DNA from 2 places in the Arthrobacter sp. NicSoilB4 genome. Region 2 is predicted to be linked to the other one. Evidence: predicted binding sites of a transcription regulator. Region 2 holds the regulator's gene; the other holds the start of a gene.
The links. Region 2 encodes HrcA, which represses chaperone genes, less so after heat shock. Its sites were predicted from a motif close to TTNGCACTCGNNNNNNNCGAGTGCNAA; they were not measured.
Positions count from the first base shown of each region.

Region 1: the regulator HrcA is predicted to act here: its motif matches at 2,836-2,862, upstream of LDO13_RS13305 (FmdB family zinc ribbon protein).

Region 1 is NZ_AP024653.1:2,937,006-2,941,177, reverse strand. It holds gene LDO13_RS13315 (AAA family ATPase) at 1-1,471, shown strand, start outside; gene LDO13_RS13310 (RcpC/CpaB family pilus assembly protein) at 1,556-2,386, opposite strand; gene LDO13_RS13305 (FmdB family zinc ribbon protein) at 2,505-2,750, opposite strand; gene LDO13_RS13300 (5-formyltetrahydrofolate cyclo-ligase) at 2,888-3,523, opposite strand; gene galU (UTP--glucose-1-phosphate uridylyltransferase GalU) at 3,621-4,172, shown strand, end outside.
Region 2 is NZ_AP024653.1:2,169,135-2,173,306, reverse strand. It holds gene LDO13_RS09790 (DUF4870 domain-containing protein) at 1-190, opposite strand, end outside; gene LDO13_RS09785 (DUF3097 domain-containing protein) at 334-1,182, opposite strand; gene hrcA (heat-inducible transcriptional repressor HrcA) at 1,414-2,427, shown strand; gene dnaJ (molecular chaperone DnaJ) at 2,528-3,655, shown strand; gene LDO13_RS09770 (16S rRNA (uracil(1498)-N(3))-methyltransferase) at 3,658-4,172, shown strand, end outside.

The sequences.
Region 1 (4,172 bases), 770 kb from region 2:
GGCGCTGACCGGAGTCTTGCCCGTCTGGAACCTGCGGACCGTCTACCGCGCCGTTGACGAAGACCTCGTGCGGCAGTTGAGCAAGGGGTTCTACGACAACGGGCTGCGACGGCTGCCGGAAGGCCAGTCCGCCACGGGCCTGGACCGGGCCCTGACTGTCGAATACCTGCCGGACGGCACGGGACTGCCCAGCGCGGACCAAGACGGAGTGGAATCCGTCGTGGCCGAAGTGAACCGGGCGGTGGAACTTGTCTTCGAACACGCCCGCCTGCGGCCGCGGACGTCGCTGGCCGTCGTCACCGGCAGCCTCCGGCACGCAGCCCGGATCGGCGAGTCCATCCGGCTGCAGCTGCCCAACCATCCGCTGCTGGCCGGCTTCTTCACGGCCGGGGACGAATCTTTCCGGGTGGTGGATCTGGAACGCGCCCAGGGCCTGGTCCGTGATCACGTGATTTTCTCCCCGGGCTACGGCCGCACCCCGCACGGGCGTGCACTCCACAGCCTCGGCCCGCTGTCCGCGGACGGTGGTCGGGCCAGGTTCGCCCTCGCCATGACACGGGCGCGCCGCTCCCTGCACGTGCTGAGCTGCTTCCGACCCGAGGACCTCGACGTGACCCGGCTGAGCCACGGAGCAGTGGACTTCTACGAGCTCCTGGACCGGGAAATCGCGGGCAATTCGGATCTTGGCAGCCCGGCGTCGCGCGCCGCCGCCAGCGAACAGGCCTTGGGGGCAGATCCCCTCGTGGCTGACCTCGGCGACAGGCTCCGTGCCCGGGGTGCCCGTGTGTGGCACCAGTACGACGGCGCACTGAACATGGTGGCCGCAGCCGACCCGCTGAGCACTCTCGGGCAGGACGACGCCGAAATTCCCCGGCCCGTCGCGATTGAGTCCGACGGCACCGAGCAGTACCGCCGGCTGACCGTCCGCGAACGCAGCAGGCTGCGCCCACAGCTGCTGGAGCGACTCGGCTGGCGTTACATGCCACTATGGACCATAGAAGTCTTTACCGATCCTTCGGCCTGCGCCGACCGCATCGGAGGATACCTGGGCCTGGAGAAACCGGTCGTAACGCACCGGAAGCAGGCCTCGCCGGGATTCTTTGACGACGACGTCGAGAACCTGGCCGTCAACGAAGCTCGGGCCGCGGAGGAGCGGTCCTCCTTCGGATTGCCGGATGGCGCGCAACAGTACAGAACAGACAAGGGCAGCAAGGAGGCCGGAGGCATGACTGCAGACGGCGATACCCGAAACAGCAGTGATTCGCGGAGCGACGGCGAGATCGAAAACAACGAGGAATTCCAGGACCGCGGCCGGGGCAACGCTTCGCAGCCGGCAACTCCGGCGGCGATGCCCGCCGGAGTGCTGCCGAACAAAGCAGCCGAAGACGATCCACGGCGCTGGGGCGACGAGTCCGGCGGCTACGACCACGACTCCTGGCTCCAGGAACAGAAGCCTCCGCACTGGGGCTAAGGACGGACCGGGACTGAACCTTCGGTGGCGGACCCTGCGGGGCTCCGGAAAGGCTGTGGCTGCCCGTGCGGCTCTTCCAAACGCCTAGCCCGGCACGGCCACCACAAGGACGAAGAACAGCTTCCCCTGCGTCGAGGCGCCGGCGAGACGGCGTGCCTGATCCGCATCGGCAGCCACGACCATGAGGCCCTCAGTATCCCCGGCGGCCAGCCATTGGCCCGCCTCACCGCCGTGCTCGGAGGTCCACAGCACCGGCACCGCCGCAGCCAGCACCTGGGACGCCGCCGTTTGGTCAAAGCTGTCGCCGGTTGTCATGACCACATTGACGAGCTGCCCGGGGGAGAGCAGCTGGATTGATGCCGGATCGGCCATCCGGAGTGGCACTGCGGCGGTTCCCGGAGGACTTCCCGCCAGCAGGCCGGGCCCAAGGACCTGGGAATCGGACAGCAGCTGGCCCTTGCGGAGCGCCACGGCAAGCTGCATGCCGTGCGGGGACTCGCTGCTGCCGTAGCTGCCTGCCGGCACGAGGTCGCGCGGGACGCTCAGCAGCGTCAGATCTTCCGGACCGAGCGTCTTCCCGGCCGGCAAGTCCGTTGCCGCGGCGAAGGCGGAGACCGCGAAGGGCGGGGCCGGTGTGAGCTGTTGCACCGTGATGCCGGCCGCGACGCACAGCAACAGCGCCACAGCCAGCCGCCGGTTGCGCTCGAGCCAGCGGAGCGTACGGCGGGTGGGCCGGGCGGCCGGTCTCCGGCCCGGCCGCGGACGCCCGGATTTCGGTTCGCTGGTGCCGCGCCCAAAGGAAGGGACGCCGATCCTGAGAACCGAGGAGGGGCGCAACGCACCGCGAAGCAATACGCGAGGGAGTTCCGCCCGGAAGTTGCCGACGGCCGGGTCGGAACGCGCAAGGGTGGCCATGAATGCGACCCTACGCGTCGGCGGAAATGCCGGACAGGTGCGGTTTGGGCTATGTGGAGAAAGGGCCTGGCCAAAGAACCGTGGCCGGGCCGCGACCCGCGATTCTTGCGGGCAGTTCCTAGCTTGCGGAAGCCGCGGCAGGCGCCGGAGTTGCCGCCGGGGCAGGGGAACCCGTGCTGCCCTTGGCGTCGCGTGAATCGGTCCGGTAGAAGCCGGAACCCTTGAAGACGACGCCAACGCTGTTGAACTTCTTGCGGAGCGTGCCCTGGCACTCGGGGCAGGACGTCAGGGAGCTGTCGGTGAACGACTGCACGATCTCGAAGGCGTGGCTGCAGTCCTTGCAGGCGTATGCATACGTGGGCACTGGAAATCCTCCTCAGGGACAAACGAGCAGGTCCCGTGCTTGCTGGTCTGGATCATTGCCGGGATGTCACCGGCGGATCCGTCACTTAGCAGTCTCAGGGCCTGAGTGCCAATTCTATCACCCCGGCCGGGCGCCCCTTAAGAGCTCTGCAGCAGGAGCAGTCCGCCCGGGGTCAGCGCCGCCGCCACCTTCCGGTCGAAGGACTCTGCCGGGATGCTGCCGGCCGGCAGCACCTCGCTGTCGAAGACGACGGCGGCCGTCGGCAGGGGCGGCAGGCCGCCGTCGGACGTCTCGGCCCGGGGCGGCAGGAGGGCAGCCAGCGCCGCGAGGAACTTGTCGTAATAGCCGCCGCCCTGACCGATCCGGTTTCCGGAGAAGTCGACGGCGGTGGCAGGCAGGAAGATGCCGTGGGCGTGCAGCATGACGGCGGTGCCGTGGCGTTCCCCTGCAGGCTCCTGGATCGGCGCGTAGCGGCTCCGGACGGATTCGGAGGCCGGAGTCCAGTACACCCAGCTCAGCCCAAGGTCCGGCTCGCAGACCGGAAGCAGGACCCTGTGCCCTGCCTCATGCAACGCCGTCAGCAGGGGAAGGGTCGGCGGCTCGGAACCCACGCCCAGATAGGCGGCGAAGGTGCCCGGGTGGCCGCCGGTCAGGCGGGATGCCCACGCAAGGCCGTGCCGGGCAATGCCCGCCCCGGCGCCCGACAGGGCGGCGGGCGTCAATGCGCCGCGCCCGGCACGGTGGCCGGCCCGGATGTCTTCCTTCGACGCCATGGTGACTCGTCCCTCCGCGTGCTGCAGCCGTGAAGCAGAGGTACTCCGGCGGCTCGAATGATTACCTAATGTTTGGTCCCTCCGTTAGATTAGTCGAGTGACTACACTCAACGCTCCCGTCCGCAAGGCCGTCATTCCCGCAGCCGGCCTCGGCACCAGATTCCTTCCGGCCACCAAGGCCATGCCGAAGGAAATGCTGCCCGTCGTGGACAAGCCGGCCATCCAATACGTCGTCGAGGAAGCCGTCAACGTCGGCCTGAACGACATCCTGATGATCACCGGACGCAACAAGCGCGCGCTGGAGGACCACTTCGACCGCGTCCCCGCGCTGGAAGCCACCCTTGAAGGCAAGGGGGACACCGCCAAGCTTGAGTCCATCCAGGCTGCCAGCAACCTCGGCGACATCCATTACGTGCGCCAGGGCGATCCGATGGGCCTGGGCCATGCCGTCCTCCGTGCAAAGCAGCACGTAGGTTACGAGCCCTTCGCTGTCCTGTTGGGCGATGACCTGATCGACGCCCGCGACGAACTGCTCAGCACCATGATCGAAGTCCAGGCCAAGACCGGCGGCTCGGTTGTCGCGCTGATCGAGGTGGACCCTTCCCAGATCAGCGCCTACGGCTGCGCCGACGTCCAGGCGATAGCGGGT
Region 2 (4,172 bases):
CGCGGTCCTTGAAGATCAGGTAGATCAGCAGCGAGGGAACGCAGCCGAGGATGCCGCCGAAGTGAGCCAGCGTGGCCCACTGCCGGTCCTCGCTTGCCGTCAGGGGCAGTGCATTTGCGGGAACGCCATGGTACGGGGGCTGGCCATGGCCGGCCTGGTTGCCGGTGTGTTCGCGTGCGTCATCTGCCACGGTGTCGTCCTTCGGATTGCGGTGGTGCGTTGGTGCCTGGGGGTGCCAGGGCCGCGCCGGGAGCGCAGCCGCCGTTCCAAGAATACTTGGTTCGGCGCGGAATGGAGGATCGGCCCGCTGGCGGCGGCGCCAGGGCAGGCTCCTCAGGGAACGGTGAGGAAGTCGATGACCTCTTCCACCCGGCCCAGCAGGGAGGGTTCCAGGTCGGCGTAGCTGCGGACCGCGCCGAGGAGTTTCTGCCAGCCCAGGCCGATGTCCTCCTTGGTGCTGTGCGGCCAGCCGAAAGCCATCAGGATGCCCGTCTTCCAGTCCACGCCGCGGGGAATCACCGGCCACTTCTCGATCCCCAGCACGGCGGGCCGGATCGCCTGCCAGACATCCACATAGGGGTGCCCGACGATCAGCACGTTGCCGGCCGCGCCGGGGGATGCCATAACGGCGTCCGCGATCCGGGATTCCTTGGAATCGGGAACCAGATGGTCCACCAGGACGCCGAGCCGGCGCCCGGGGCCGGGCCGGAAAGCGGCCACGGCTCCGGCGAGGTCGTCGATGCCGTGCAGCGGCTCGACGACGATGCCCTCCACCCGGAGATCGTCGCCCCAGACCTTCTCGACGAGTTCGGCGTCGTGCTTGCCTTCCACCCAGATCCGGCTCGCCTTGGCGACCTGGGCACGCTGGCCCGCCACACGGACGGAGCCGGAGGCTGTTCTGCTGCCGGCGGCAGCCGCGGCGCCCCGGGGGGCCGGCGGCATCAGCCGGATCGGCTGTCCGTCCAGCAGGAAGCCGAAGCCGAGCCGGAAGGACCGGGACTTGCCGCGGCGGTCCTCCAGGGCGACGACGTGCATCCCGCCGGACTTCTCCACCCGGGTCACGGCGCCCACCCAGCCCGACTGCACATCTTCGAGGACCATTCCGCGCTCCACCGGCACTTCCGGCAGTTGCGTCTTGGCGGGGGCGGACAGGTCCTGCGGGCCCCAGTTCTGGTACGACATCGGTTCCACACTGCTTTGCGATTGGATTGCTACGGCGGGCTGTGCCCGAAAACACCTGCCCCGGGAAGAACGCCCGGAGCGAATCCAATGCTAACAACGCGGCGACTCATATTAGACTGGTTAGCACTTAGGCATGTCGAGTGCTAACCGACAGGCCGTGTGCCAGCAGAGCGTGCGGTGCGGTCGGCGAACGGCGGCACCGGATGCGGGACAGTCGAATGGAGGTGGAGCGTGAGCGAACCACGCAAACTCGAAGTGCTGCGCGCCATCGTGGAGGACTACGTCCATTCACGGGAACCCGTCGGCTCCAAAGCCCTCGTGGAGCGGCACCATCTGGGCGTCTCCAGCGCCACGATCCGCAATGACATGGCGGCCCTGGAGGATGAGGGCCTCATCACGGCCCCGCACACGAGTGCCGGACGCATCCCCACCGACAAGGGCTACCGGCTCTTCGTGGACCAGATTTCGGCGGTCAAGCCGCTCTCACCGGCAGAACGCCGCGCCATCCAGGCCCTGCTGGAAGGCTCCGACGACCTCGACGACGTCCTGGACCGAACCGTCCGGCTGCTCGCGCACCTGACCAACCAGGTCGCCGTCGTGCAGTATCCGCATCTCAGCCGGGCCAAGGTAAGGCACATCGAATTCGTCCTGTTGGCGCCCCGCAAGGTGCTTATCGTGCTGATCGCCGACACCGGCAAAGTGGAACAGCGGGTCATTGACGTGGGGCAGGACTTCGGCGACGAGGCCCTGGCCGAACTCCGCACGCGCTTCCTCAGCGGCCTGTCCGGGACGCCGCTGAACTTGTTGCCGCAGTCGTTGCAGTCCGTGGTCGGCAGTTGCCCGCCCGCGCGGCGCGGCGCGGCGCAGGCGCTGGCCCGCGGCCTCGAGGCGCTGGCCACGAGCAGCCGCGAAGAGCGTATGGTCATGGCCGGAACCGCCAACCTCGCCCGCTCCAACGTGGACTTCCCGCTGAGCATCGGACCGGTGCTGGAAGCCCTCGAGGAACAAGTGGTTATGCTCCGCCTGCTGAGTGACATGGCGGCGGACCCGCGGGGGGTGACGGTCAGCATCGGCCGGGAGAACCCGTATGTCGGACTCGCCGAGGCCTCGGTGGTGGCCACCGGCTACGGTCCGGACGCCACGGCGAAGGTCGGCGTGCTGGGGCCAACCCGGATGGACTATCCCACCACCATGGCCGCCGTCCGAGCGGTGGCCCGCTATCTTTCAAGGATTCTCGGCCCCTGACGGACGGCACACCACGCCCGTCCCGACGTTCCGACACCAGGCTTCTTGCCCCTAACAGGCAGTGCCCCACCGGCAGTACAAAAAGGAAGAGATACAAACTTTGAGCAGCCATTACGACGTTCTTGGAGTCTCCCGCGAAGCTACGGGCGAAGAAATCAAGAAGGCCTACCGCAAGCTGGCGCGGACCCTGCACCCGGACGTGAACCCCGGGGATGACGCCTCGGACCGGTTCAAGGCCGTCACCCACGCCTACGAGGTGCTGTCCGATCCGCAGAAGCGCAGGGTCTACGACACCACCGGCAATGAGAACGGCACCGACAACGGTTTCGGCGGCGGCAGCTACTCCGGCCAGGGCTTCGCGTTCCAGGACATTTTCGAAACCTTCTTCGGCGCCGGCGGCCAGGCCGGACCGGCCTCACGCGTCCGCCGCGGCCAGGACGCGCTGATCAGCGTCCGGATCGACCTCCGCGACGCCGTGTTCGGCGTCAACAAGAAACTCGAAGTCGACACGGCTGTCACCTGCCCCACCTGTGAGGGCTCGTGCTGCCGTGAAGGCAGCCACCCGGAACGCTGCGACATCTGCGGCGGCAGCGGCCAGGTCCAGCGCGCCGTCCGTTCCATCCTCGGCCAGGTCATGACCACCGCGCCCTGTGGTTCCTGCGAGGGCTTCGGCACGGTCATCAAGGACCCCTGCAACGAATGTGCAGGCCAGGGCCGGATCCGCAGCCGGCGCTCCCTGACGGTGAAGGTTCCCGCCGGAGTTGCCACCGGCACCCGCATCCAGCTCTCCGGCCAGGGCGAGGCCGGCCCCGCCGGCGGCCCCGCCGGCGATCTGTACGTGGAGATCCGGGTCAACAACGACGCCACCTACGTGCGCGACGGCGACGACCTGCACGCCAGCCTCAACATCCCCATGACGGCGGCAGCGCTGGGCACTGAACTCACCCTCGACACCTTCGACGGCCAGCAGGAGATTGACGTCAAGGCAGGCACCCAGTCCGGTGAGGTCATCACGCTGCGCGGACTCGGCGTCACCCACCTTCGCGGCTACGGCCGCGGTGACCTCAAGGTCCACCTCCAGGTGGACACCCCCGCCAAGCTCGACGCCGCCCAGGAGGACCTGCTCCGCCAGCTCGCGAAGCTGCGCGGCGAGCAGTTCACCGAAGGAAAGCTCGCCGCGAGCGGCGGGGTTTTCGCGAAGCTCCGGGACCGGCTCGGTAACCTGTAGCGGTGAGCAACCCGGTCTTTTTCACTGCCCCCGGCACCCTCGACGGGCTGGTTCCCGGCTCCGTCTTCACTCTTGACGGACCTGAGGCCCGCCACGCGGTCACGGTGAAGCGCCTTGCCGTCGGGGAAGCCGTGGACATCGCCGACGGCGCCGGCAAGCGCCTGACCGGCACCGTCGCGGCCGTCGCCCCGAACGAGCTGTCGGTCACGTGCTCCGAACTCTCCGACGAGCCCCGGCCCGCGGTCCGGCTCGTCCTGGTCCAGGCCCTCGCAAAGGGCGACCGGGACGAGCTCGCCGCGGAGACCGCGACCGAACTCGGAATCGACGCGGTTGTGCCCTGGCAGGCCGAACGGTCGATCGTCCGCTGGAAGGCCGAGCGTGCGGCGAGGGCCCACGCCAAGTGGCAGTCCGTCGTCACTGCGGCGGCCAAGCAGGCCCGTCGTGCGTGGATCCCGGAAGTCCGCTCCGCCGTCGACGGCGCCGGACTGCAGGCTGCGGTGGCCGCCGCGGATCTCGC